DNA from 4 places in the Ihubacter massiliensis genome. Region 1 is predicted to be linked to each of the others. Evidence: predicted binding sites of a transcription regulator. Region 1 holds the regulator's gene; each other region holds the start of a gene.
The links. Region 1 encodes LexA, which represses DNA repair genes until DNA is damaged. Its sites were predicted from a motif close to AGAACANNTGTTCT; they were not measured.

Region 1 (3,191 bases):
TGGATCGATGGAAAATAAAAATGTAAACCTTTAGATTATAGATAGGTGCTGTCTACATGAAGAAATTAGCTTCGTGCGGCAGCACCTGTTTTATATTCCGTAATAGGTGCTCAGCAGCATGGTGATGAACGGCAATGTGGCCATGGAAAAAAGAGTGGTCATGGCCACGCCCTCTGCCGCCAGCTGGGAATTCTTCCGCTCTTTGGCCGCCAGGGCCACTACAATGACTGCTGTAGGAAAAGCGGCGCCGTAGACCAGTATCAGCTTGGTCATCTCATGGATGGGCAGCCAGTTGACCGCCAGAAAAGTCAGAGCGGGCCATAAGATCAGGTTGATGAGGGATATGACGATGCCCGTAAGGAGTTCGTTGAAAAAAGAAGGGATTTTGAATCCGGAAAAGAGCATAATGATTCCTAAAACCGCTGCCAGCGAGCACATGTTAAGCATTGGTTTGAGGGCCTTTTTCAGCCCTTTGAACTGACGTTTTTCGCCCATATTGATCTGTAAAATCCCCAGCGAATAGAGGTAGATGTTGAGGACGATGTTGCTGACCACCATGAAATACAGCGCTTCATTGCCGAACGCCGCTTTTGTGATGGGAAAACCCATGAAGCCAGTGTTTACGGTGGTGAGGATGCTCATATAAACGCCCTGGTCCGCAGAAGAGATGCGCAGCACCTTGACGATCCCGTAAGAAACGGCCATCCCCACAAGGAAGAAGATGATGGTGCCAGCCAGTACCTCCAGGGTAGAACTGAGGGTATCCGGCGTCAATTGCTTGCCGGTAATGGAGGTGAGGAGCATGCAGGGCGCCGTAATATTCATGAGCAGCGAGATCAGATAACCGTTGGATTCATCCGGCAGGGCTCTGGCTTTATTGGCAATGAAACCGACTCCTACCATAGCGAAAATAATTGCGATTTTACTTAGTATTACAAACATGAATCTTACCCCTTCCAGTTATATACTGGATCTATCATAATACGGCGGTCGGCCAGTTGTCAAATGCAGAACAATGATTCCTGTAAAAAGAATAATTGATGTATTAGCCGAATTGTCCCATGCTGGGATTACCATCACTTTTATACAGAAAAAAACGCGGGTACAATACCCGCGTTGGTTTAAAAATATCGAAAGACGCCTTTGACCTTGCCTAAAATTTTCACATCCTGTACGATGATAGGGCTCATGGATGAGTTCTCCGGCTGAAGCCGAATATGATCCTGCTCTTTATAGAAAGTCTTTACCGTAGCTTCGCTTTCAAAGCCGTCTACCATAGCGACGATGATATCGCCGTTGTTGGCGGTTTGCTGCTGCTGAACCAATATGTAGTCACCGTCCATAATTCCGGCTTCAATCATGCTTTCTCCCTTAACCGTCAGCATAAAATTGGTACCGTTTCCAAGGAAGCGCGATGGAACGGGAAAGGTCTCTTCCACGTTTTGCTCAGCCAGGATGGGCGTGCCGGCGGCAATGCGTCCGATAACCGGTATGTCGGTAACGTCGGTCCGCTGGGCATTATCAATAGGCGGCATCGGTTCTGCCGGTACTGACTCCAATTCCTGATCGACTACCATCAAAGCGCGCGGCTTGGATGGATCCTTGATAATATAGCCTTTTTTTACAAGATTGTCGATATCCTTATGAGCAGTTGAAGTGGATTTAATATTGAGCGCATTGCAGATTTCCCGCACAGTAGGGGGATATCCTTTCTGCCGGATTTCCTGCTTCATGTAATCTAAGATTTTCTGTTCCCGTTCTTTTAACATATCATCCATTCCTCCCGGATTTGTTTTTATCCTGTATAAAGTATTCTGTTTTGCAGTAGGACGGCCATCACCGCCAACATCAAGCCTTATGCATCCAAACCATTCGAGTATCGCTGCTGGTATCAAAAAAATGTCAATTTTGATACTTTGTAGTCCCGGAGCGATTGGATAAAAGCCAGGTGAGGGGCCTCAGTATCAAAATTCCTTGCAAAAACCTTGGATTTTGATATTAATCCGTCCTTCTCTATGAGCGTTTCCCCAAAGAGTATCAATAAAAGAACTATCCTTTTTAGATACTGACAATTTTGCATGAAGGAAGCCCGTCCATTGGTGCAACGTGCCGTCAGAATGTCGTAATTCACTAAAAAATACCGTTTTCTGATACAGTCCGCGGCGTACCAATTGTAATCGTCAGTCAAAGGAGAAACCCGTCTATAACATCAACCTTAGAATACCATAAAAAGAACAAAATGTAAACAGATGTTCTTGATTTGCTTATGTGATGTAAAAAAAGAGACGGTGCAGGGTGTTTTGCCTACTGGGAGCATGATGCCGAGCCAGCGCAGAATCCCCGCCAATTAAAAAGGGGCTGTCGCACTAGGCGGATGAAAATCCGCCGGAGCGAAGCTCCATTATCGTAATCTCTACTTAAATTGTTTCGTCTTTAGCGTATTTCGCCTCAAAAAGACAACAAAAATAAAGCTCTGACAGCAACACTGACAAAAGGTATTTTCAACCTTTAAATTTATGCTGCTTTTTCCGTACAGAACAGGTGTAATCCAGTTCGTTCTTTCTGGATTCGATTATGCAGTTTTTCTATGTTATGTGAAATTGCCATAAGCACACTTTCTGCATATACATTCTTTTGTCCGCGACATAAATATCGTCTAAAATTACGATCCTGCTTCATATCTGCAAAGGAGCCTTCCGCTTGAATGCTGCGATTGATTCGCAGAAGAATACCTTCATCACTTACGATTCTTTCCAAATACTCACTTCTTTGGCGTTCAAAATTTCTGGAGACTTCCAGCTGTTTTGTTCGTTCCTCCAATGGCAGTTTCCAATGATTTGCCTTCGTACAACTTGACTTGTAAGGACAATCTGTGCAATCTTCGCATCGATAGATTGTCGTTTGAGTAAGGTATCCGGCTTTGCTTTTTCTGTTTTTCATCTCAACCGCGATAAGCTTTTTCCTGTTTTTACAAAGATAATAGTCTTCAGCAGGATAGTAATCCATGTGTTCTTTCCTGCTGATATCCTTCTGATATTCTCTCGTTTTGGACCGTTCATAATTGGCAGGTTTGATAAAGGCAATCTGGCCGTTTTCCTCAATCCAACTGTAGTTTTCTTCACTTTCATATCCTGCATCTGCAACAATGTTTTTGTAGGTGAAACTTAGATTCTCTTCCATACTTTTCAGGA
Region 2 (3,191 bases), 3.2 Mb from region 1:
CTACGATTATTTGCCTGGGCGACCTATTTTACCTGCAGATTCAGTGCGAGCATCCGTTTCTGTTTTTGCTGGCCGGGTGGACCAGCAGCATCATATTTGTCAATATTATTTATACGCTGACAATTTCTTTTGGAGATATCGGAAAGGCGCTTTGCGTCATTCTGCTGGTCATTCAGATCGGCGGAGCCGGTGGCACCTTCCCCATCGAAGTGACGCCCCAATTCTTCCAGAATCTCTATCCGTTCCTGCCTTTTACCTATGGCATCAATGCAATGCGGGAATGTATCGCTGGTGTGTACGGTATGAATTATTGGCTGGATCTTCTGCGGCTCTTTGCCTTCGTTCCCTTCTCGCTGCTACTGGGATTGGTCCTGAGGAAGCCGCTTGTAAGGCTGAACCGGTTTTTCAACAAACGGATTGAAGATACCGAGCTGATGTAGAAAGGGGAATTTGTATGAAAAAAAAGCTAGCTCTGATTTTTGTGCTGGTAATCGCCATCGCAGCTATGATGTCCTATATGGATGTGGATCTTAAAGCAGGAGGAATTTCCATACAGCTGTTGATTGTGATTGCTGTTGTCATCCTAATCGTCATATTCTTTGTGACTAATATTTTAGGATATCAAAAGTTCAATCAGCAGATGGGAAAAGCTATGGAAGCCATGAAAGGCGGGGATATCAACCTTTACATGGAGCTTTTGGATGAAATGCTCCAATCAACCAAAGATCCCAACAAAAAAAGGATTCTGACGGTGAATCAAGCTTTGGGGTATGCAAAGCAAAAGCGATTCATTGAGGCGGCCGAGCTGATGGAGCAGATTGACCTTCGCGGGCTTGCCGGTCTGAATTTAACCATTTATTATGTCGATTTTGCTTATTATTGTTTCCGCGGTGGCAAGAGCGAACAGGGCCTTGAAATACTGGAGAAAAACCGGCAGCAGATCGAAAAATTTAAAACCCACCCCAATATCGCTGGGCTGGTATGTGTCGTTGGTGTTTACGAGGCGTGGGCAAGAGGCGAGGATACGGCAGACCTTGTAAAAAGAGCTCGGACAGCATGCAAAGGTACAGATTTTGAAAACGATTATAAAGAACTGACGCAGTTTTTAAAGAAACAGACTGAAAAATAGAAAGAAATCCTTGACACTGCGAAAAATAAATGATAGCTTATAAATGTAAAATATTTACATAACAGAATTTCTCTTGACCTAATGAAAGGAATGGGGTATTATAAGAGAAAAGAACAAATGTTCACATGGAGGTATGAACGTGGCGATCAACAAAGACGATAAAGATAAAGCCTTACAAGAGGCGCTAAAACAGATACAAAAACAGTTCGGCCAGGGGGCGATCATGAAACTGGGCGATGACAGCGCTCGGATGAATATAGAGGCCATTTCCACCGGCTCTATGAGCCTGGACTTGGCTACCGGAATCGGCGGAATTCCCAAAGGCAGGATCATCGAAGTGTACGGTCCTGAATCATCGGGTAAGACAACTTTGACCTTACATATCATTGCGGAAGCACAGAAGGCGGGAGGCCGAGCCGCTTTTATCGATGCGGAGCACGCCCTGGATCCAGAATACTCCAAAAACTTGGGCGTTAATGTGGATGAATTGCTGGTGTCCCAGCCTGATACAGGAGAACAAGCTTTGGAAATTTGCGAGATGCTGGTTCGCAGCGGAGCCATCGATATTGTAGTAGTGGACTCGGTGGCGGCTCTGGTTCCAAAATCAGAAATCGACGGCAACATGGGGGACAGCCATGTGGGCCTGCAGGCCCGGCTCATGTCCCAGGCTCTGAGAAAGCTGGCCGGTGTTATTAACAAATCGGGAACTGCCGTCGTATTTATCAATCAGTTGCGAGAAAAGGTCGGCGTCATGTTCGGAAATCCGGAAACCACGACTGGAGGCCGTGCTCTTAAATTTTACTCCAGCATGCGTTTTGATGTGCGCAGAATAGAGAGTATAAAGTCGGGAGATACATTTTTGGGGAATCGTACCCGGGTGAAAGTAGTAAAGAACAAAGTGGCACCGCCTTTCAAGCAAGCTGAATTCGATATTATGTATGGGCAGGGAATCTCCAGAGAAGGAGATGTGCTGGACTGCGGCGTAGATGCCAAGATTATTGAGAAAGCCGGTTCCTGGTACAGCTTTAACGGTGACCGTATAGGGCAGGGAAGAGAAAATGTAAAGAACTATCTGGCCGAACATCCGCAAACGCTGGAAAAGGTGGAACAGATGCTACGGGATCAGCTGAAAGCTGAAACTGAGGCAAAAGCCGAGGATGTGGAAGCGGCTGAAGCCGATCTACAGGTGGACGAAGATGGTGTTATCATTGAATAATCCATCGGACAGAGACCATTGAATGACAGACAGACGAAGTAACGTCTGTCTGCCGATGTTTTTTGGAAAGCAGGAAAGGGTTATGCGGGAAAACAATCCGACTTACAATCAAATACTCAATGAATCCGCCAAATTATTTGACCAAAAAGGCTACGTGAAAACAACGACCAGGGAAATTGCTGACGCTGTAGGAATTAATCGCGGACATCTTCATTACTATTTTCCAAAGAAAGAGGATATATTGGCCTGTCATTTCGGGTTTTATGTGAAAAAAATCAAATATTTTTTTAATGAATCCAAAGTGCAAACGGATGACTACGCTATCTATTACGGTCTCCTGTTTGCATGTCAGCTTCGAACCTTAGAAACAGAAAACTTTATTCATGATTTGTTGCTTTTAGGACGATACGACCTGGATGCTTATTTTCATTTAATTACTGACTCCCTATGCCAAATGATCCTTGAATTTGCAGGCCATCATGGACAAAAGCCCAACAGAAAGCACTTGCAGGACAGCTGTGAGATTGGTCTGAAGATTGCCATACGCATGCTATATGTTAAATTCACCTACCATATGGAACGAGACTTTGAATCGATTTGGCTGACTTCCATGAAACATGGACTTTACCAACTGGGATTTACAGAAACTGCGATTGAACAGACTTTGCTGGCCCTGCAGAGAGACTATCAAGAACTTTCTATGGAACGTTTTCTAGAAATTGTAGCCAGGCGTGATTACGATGTGCTGGCAGAAGAATTTCGTGATCTTTAAAAAACACCAATTTGTAGATAAGAATCGAATAATTCTGAAAAAGCCTTGACTTTTATTGGAAAAGTGTTATTCTA
Region 3 (3,191 bases), 280 kb from region 1:
ATCTGGTCTCGCAGCATGGCCGCCCGTTCGAACTGGAGGTCAACAGCAGCCTGTTTCATTTCCTTTTCCAATTGTTTGATATATGCGGCCAGCTCTTTCTTGGTCAGCTCCAGAGGACTCTTTCCCTTATACTGGGATTCTTCCTCAGCAGCAATGGTGGCTTCGATCACGTCTCTTACCGATTTTTTGATGGTCTGGGGCGTGATGCCGTGTTCTTTGTTATAGGCGTCCTGTATCTTGCGTCTGCGCTCTGTTTCCTCAATGGAGACCTTCATCGCCGGACTGATGGTATCGGCGTACATGATGACCCGGCCTTCCGAGTGTCTGGCGGCGCGGCCGATGGTCTGAATCAGCGAGGTTTCCGTCCTCAGGAATCCCTGCTTGTCCGCATCCAGGATGGCGACCAGGGACACCTCTGGGATATCCAGCCCTTCCCGCAGAAGGTTAATTCCCACCAGAACGTCAAACACGTTCATACGCAGGTCGCGGATGATCTCCATTCTCTCTAATGTATCTACCTCAGAATGAAGATATCTAACACGTATTCCGGCGTTTTTTAAATAATCGGTCAGGCTTTCAGACATTTTTTTTGTCAATGTGGTTACCAGGACTTTCTCGCCCTTTTCCACGGTTTTATTGATTTCTCCAATGAGGTGGTCGATCTGCCCTTCGCTCTTCTGGACCTGAATCAACGGATCCAAAAGGCCGGTGGGGCGGATGATCTGTTCGGCTGTGACGCCGCCGCTCTGTTCTTTTTCATAGGAGCCCGGCGTAGCGCTGACATAGATGCACTGGTGGGCCAGGTTCCGAAATTCCTCGAACTGAAGGGGCCGGTTGTCCAGCGCGGAAGGCAGACGGAAACCGTATTCCACCAGCGAGCTTTTCCGGGATCGGTCTCCGGCGTACATGGCCCTCAGCTGGGGGAGCATGACGTGGGATTCGTCGATCATGATGAGGAAATCGTCGGGGAAGTAGTCGATCAGTGTATAAGGCCGGTTACCGGCGGGCAGTCCGTTGAGATGGCGGGAATAATTCTCGATCCCTTTGCAGGTGCCGATTTCCCGGAGCATTTCAATGTCGTAGCGGGTCCTTTGTTCAATTCTCTGCGCTTCGATCAGTTTGCCCCGGTCTTTGAACCACTGGATCCGCTCTTCCAGTTCTTCGCCGATGGTCAGAGCGGCGTTTTCGATGTTTTCTTTGGTCGTTACATAGTGGGAAGCCGGGTAAACGGCAATGTGGTTGCGCAATCCGATGATTTCGCCGGTCACGGGATTGATCTCTTTAATGGTTTCCACTTCGTCGCCGAAGAGTTCTACCCGGACTGCGTTTTCCGCTCCTGCCGGATAGATGTCGATCACATCGCCCCGCACCCGGAACGTGCCTCTGGTGAAGGCCATATCGTTGCGGGTATATTGGATGTCCACCAATCGGCGCAGAATATCCTGGCGATTTTTTTCCATGCCCGGCCGCAGCGACAGCATTTGATTTTCATAGTCAAATGGGCTGCCCAGTCCATAGATGCAGGATACGCTGGCGACGATGATTACGTCGCTCCGCTCCGCCAGTGCCGCTGTGGCCGAGTGGCGCAGTTTTTCAATCTCTTCGTTGATATCGGAATCCTTTTCGATATAGGTATCCGTGGAAGGCACGTAAGCTTCCGGCTGGTAGTAGTCGTAATAGGAGACAAAGTATTCCACCGCGTTGTCGGGAAAAAACTCTTTGAATTCGCCGTGAAGCTGGGCTGCCAGGGTTTTGTTGTGGGAAATCACCAGGGTAGGCTTTTGCACCTTTTCGATAATATTGGCCATGGTGAAGGTTTTTCCAGAGCCGGTAACGCCCATCAATGTTTGGTGTTCTCTGCCTTCCTCCACTCCGCGGGCCAGCGTTTGGATGGCCTGCGGCTGGTCTCCCATAGGTTTGTATTCTGAAGCTATTTTAAAAAGACGCTCTTCTCGCATCTGTTCCACCCCCGTATTATCTTGAACGCGGACCTGGGTCCGCTGTTATTTCACTCGCTTTTGCCTTGCGGCAGCATCGATTCCATGTAGGTATTCTAGCATAGAATATTTAAAAAGTACAGAACAAAAAGGAACATTTGTTCTGTACTGATTAATCTTTCTCCATCAACTCCTCTATCGCAATCTCGATCCTATCATCTCTTTCTTTTATGCTATGAAACCTTGTGCTGCCTGGAATCTGGCGGCCGCAGAGCAGATGTGCGTATCAGCCGGCCAGTTCGCCTGCGATGGAGTAAATACTGGTATAAAAACCTGCAGCCTGCGCCAGGCTGTAATTTGGATACAAAGAATAAAAATTTTCGGATTTTTGTAACCCGGATCACCAGCACGGCCCAAACTGCTCTAACCCGCTGCATGAAGCGAATCCACGCTGAGCAAAATGTAAATTTATCCCATTTCTATTCGAAATCGGCCTTTTTCAAGCCAAAGTCCATAGAAAATCACGTGAAATTTCGCTTCAGGCCAGTTCATCTCAGTTGTTACTCGCAACTAACCACACATAAATTATTCGTTCGGAGCTATTTGCAGCAAATAGATACCATCTTCCGACCCGCCGAGCTGCGAAAGCATCAAAATTGCCTGTTTTTCTATGGACCTTGCATCCAAATCAGGCCATTTCGATTAGGAATCGGCAAAAAAAAAATATTTTTCCCGAGCAAAACCGAGCCCAGGCAAGACCACCCCGGGGCGCCTTAGGCGCGCCCCTCTTCCATGCTTGCCTCCTCGTCACTTACAAGGTATACTATAGCTAGACAGCAAACCAATTCTGCCGTCGAAATCATTTCTTTTCGCATACAGAACCCCTGCTGTCAGCACGTTGTTCATGTCTCTAAGTGTATTGTGTAAAAAGGAGGAAATTATGAAAACGAAGATCACAGCATTGATCACCGGGCTCATGCTCTTCGCAGCAATGATCCCATCGGCAGCAATGGCGGCCGAATCTTCTGGGAAGTATGTGGAAATGATTCCCACAAAAATCTATCAGGGGAAGGAACATGTTCCTAAAATATCGGGCACGATTTCAGACAGCGACCCGATTCTCTTTGATGGCTATCGCGGCAAAATTTATCAAGTCCCCTTTACCGAAAGCGGATTAATTGATGTGAAGATTGGGAATGTCCGAGGGACAGGATCGCTCAATGTAGCATATGGCAAAAAAGAAAATCTCAGTGA
Region 4 (3,191 bases), 3.1 Mb from region 1:
GATCATGGTGGGGATTTCGTCATAATCGCCGACGATCTTTTTGAAAGCCAGCATGATTCTGGACATTTCACCGCCGGAAGCGATCTTGGAAAGGGGCTTTAATTTTTCACCCTTGTTGGTGCTGATCATAAACTCGACTACATCTGTGCCGTTGTCTGTGAACTCGGTGCTTTCCTGAAACTCGATGGATAATTGAGCGTCTTTAAAATTCAGTTCTCCCAGCTCTGCGAGAATCTTTTCTTCCAGCTCGGCAGCGGCTTCTTTCCGCAGAGCGGATAATTCCTGACAAGCGGCTTTCAGATCAGCTTCGCATTTTTCTTTCAGTTCGGTCAGCTCCGTTTTTAAGCTGTCGATGTTTTCCACCTGCGTCAGCTTTTCTTCCAGCTCTTCGCCGTAAGCGATGATTTCTTCCAGAGAAGCATTATGCTTTCGCTTGAGGCTATTCAAGGTTTCCATACGGGAAATACATCGATCCAGATCCTCGGGGGAAAATACGGTCCTGTCCCGGCACTCGCGGATCTGGGAACACAGTTCTTCCATAATATAGTAGGATTCTGACATCTGTTGGTGGATGTCCGTCAGTTCCTTGGAATATTCTCCGATCTCTCCGATCATGTCCAGCGCCTTTTTCATGCTGCCAAGGGCAGGGAACTCTTCGCCGTTGGCCAGCTCATAGGCTCCGGCAAGATTTTCGTAGATTTTTTCACTGTTTTGCAGCACACTGATTTCTTCTTCCAGCGCCTCATCTTCACCTGGCGCCAGACCGGCCTTGTGAATTTCCTCCAGCTCAAAGGCCATGAAGTCCCGCTTTCTCTGATTTTCTGCCGCATCGGCGAGAAGCTGCTTTAGTTTGTTTGAAATATCCCGGTATTGGGAATAAAGAGACGCTACTTTTTGTTTGGCCGGTCCGATGGTGTCTTTTCTGTACATATCCACCAGTTTAATGTGATAATCCGGATTGAGCAGGGATTGGTGGTCGTATTGGCCGTGGATATCGGCCAGCTTCTTGCAGAGCAGATTCAAATGACCCAAAGTGACGATCTCGCCGTTGATCTTGCACAGATTCTTTCCTGCGGCCGATACCTCCCTGGTGATGACGTATTCTTCCCCCTTGTGGGTTCCGGCCAGCTGAACGATAGCCTTTTCCTTTCCGGAACGAACGAAAGCAGTATCCGCCCGGCTGCCCAGAGCCAGACTTACTGCTTCGATTACAATTGATTTACCGGCTCCCGTTTCGCCGGTGATGATGTTGAGTCCTTCGTGAAAGTCAATTTCCACGTTTTCAATAATGGCAAAATCTCTGATACTGATATGCGATATCATATGCTACCTCTTATCCAAGCATTTCATTGAATTCTTTTAAAAACTTTGGTGTGTTGTCCGCATCGTCGATGACGATCATCAGCGTGTTGTCTCCGGCTACGGAACCGATCACATGGGGAAATCCCAGTGAATCGATGGCTTCACCGGCAGCGTTGGCGCATCCGGACAAAGTTTTTACAACAACGATATTGCCGGAAGAATCGACGGATTTAATGGTTTCTCTGAATATATTTACAAAACGATCGGAAACCGGTCCTTCCATATTCATGGCAGCTGCATATTTATATTTTCCAGTGGAGGAGAGGGTCTTAATTAAATGAAGCTCTTTGATATCCCTGGATATGGTAGCCTGCGTCACGTCATAACCGTATTCTTTCAAGAGGGAAGCCAGCTTATCCTGTGTTTCCACCTCATATTCTTCGATCAGCTCTAAAATTTTATTTTGTCTTGAATAACGCATTGTATTCTCCTTCAATATACATTTTAAATTAATTTTATACATTTATAATTATACCATACTTTTGGGAAAATACCACATAAAAAAACCTTAATTGAGAATTGCGGAACGTATGTTTGTGTGCTATACTGAATTGAATGTGCGGATTGAAATCCGTGCTGTTTTGAGGAGGCTCTATGCGAATACTTGGAATAGACCCGGGATATGCGATCCTGGGCTATGGCGTCGTCGAAATGACCGGCAATCGCTTTAAGGTGATCGATTATGGCGCCGTGACTACGGATGCCGGCATGGAGATGCCGGACAGGCTGAAGATTTTGTATAATTCTTTGATGGAAATCATTATGCGCCATGAACCGGAGGTGGCCTCCGTAGAAGAATTATTTTTTAATACCAATGCCAAAACAGCGATTCTGGTGGGGCAGGCTCGGGGAGTGGCCGTGCTGGCCTGCGCGAACTCAGGGCTGGAGATTGCAGAATACACTCCGCTCCAGATCAAACAGGCTCTGGTGGGCTATGGCCGCGCAGAGAAAAAGCAAGTACAGACTATGGTCAAAACCATATTGAATCTAAAAGAAGTTCCAAAGCCCGATGATACGGCAGATGCTCTGGCGGCAGCCGTGTGCCACGGACATTCGGCAGGCAGCAGAAACCGGCTGAAAAGCTTGAACATGAAAAGCAGGAGGTAGGAAATGCTACATTACATAAAAGGTACGTTGGCTATAAAAACAGAGAGCGGCATTGTGGTCGATGCGGGAGGCCTGGGATACGAAATAACCGTTCCTGCCAATTCCAGCGTTTATCTGGCGAAGGAAGGGGAGTCCATCACTGTTTTCACGGCTATGATCGTAAGGGAAGATGATATTCGTTTGTTCGGTTTCGGCGAAAAAGCCGCCCTGGATACGTTTCACAAGCTGATTACGGTCAGCGGCGTAGGGGCGAAAGCGGCCATCGCGATTTTATCAGCCATGCCCCTATCAGAAGTCCATCAGGCCATTGTGCTGGAGGATGCCAAATCTTTGACCAGGGCCAACGGCATCGGCAAAAAGACGGCTGAGCGGATCGTGTTGGAGCTGAAAGATAAGTTCGGCCAGCTGGAACAGGCAGCTCTTCCGGAAGGCATGGAAAGCAGCGCTTCCGCAGACGGAGCCGCCGGGGACAGCAGGACGGAAGCAGTGAGCGCGCTGGTGGCGCTGGGTTATACAAAAGGAGAAGCGGTCAATGCCCTCGCAGCGGTGAAAGAGAAGGATTTGACTGTGGAAGAATACATTAAGCAGGCTCTGAAAAGACTGTTTTAACGATAAGGGATGAGTTATGGAAAACGAAGAAAGAATAACTGCGGCAAGCGCAGGCGAAAATGAAGAAGCCTCTGAGTTCACCTTGCGGCCTCAGACGCTGGAGGATTACATCG

Region 2: a site for LexA is predicted at 1,240-1,253, ahead of recA (recombinase RecA). Genes of this name have one in related genera too.
Region 3: a site for LexA is predicted at 2,089-2,102, ahead of uvrB (excinuclease ABC subunit UvrB). Genes of this name have one in related genera too.
Region 4: a site for LexA is predicted at 1,886-1,899, ahead of ruvC (crossover junction endodeoxyribonuclease RuvC). Genes of this name have one in related genera too.

Annotation. Positions count from the first base shown of each region.
Region 1 covers NZ_JAMXVH010000001.1:3,972,654-3,975,844, forward strand. The annotation lists gene NIA71_RS18115 (CehA/McbA family metallohydrolase) at 1-18, shown strand, start outside; gene NIA71_RS18120 (AEC family transporter) at 91-942, opposite strand; gene lexA (transcriptional repressor LexA) at 1,122-1,778, opposite strand; gene NIA71_RS20115 (transposase) at 2,515-3,191, opposite strand, start outside.
Region 2 covers NZ_JAMXVH010000001.1:818,353-821,543, reverse strand. The annotation lists gene NIA71_RS03715 (YhgE/Pip domain-containing protein) at 1-440, shown strand, start outside; gene NIA71_RS03710 (hypothetical protein) at 455-1,129, shown strand; gene recA (recombinase RecA) at 1,275-2,345, shown strand; gene NIA71_RS03700 (helix-turn-helix domain-containing protein) at 2,368-3,117, shown strand.
Region 3 covers NZ_JAMXVH010000001.1:4,257,478-4,260,668, reverse strand. The annotation lists gene uvrB (excinuclease ABC subunit UvrB) at 1-1,958, opposite strand, end outside; gene NIA71_RS19475 (PPC domain-containing protein) at 2,878-3,191, shown strand, end outside.
Region 4 covers NZ_JAMXVH010000001.1:920,271-923,461, reverse strand. The annotation lists gene recN (DNA repair protein RecN) at 1-1,323, opposite strand, end outside; gene NIA71_RS04185 (arginine repressor) at 1,334-1,783, opposite strand; gene ruvC (crossover junction endodeoxyribonuclease RuvC) at 1,957-2,469, shown strand; gene ruvA (Holliday junction branch migration protein RuvA) at 2,473-3,078, shown strand; gene ruvB (Holliday junction branch migration DNA helicase RuvB) at 3,095-3,191, shown strand, end outside.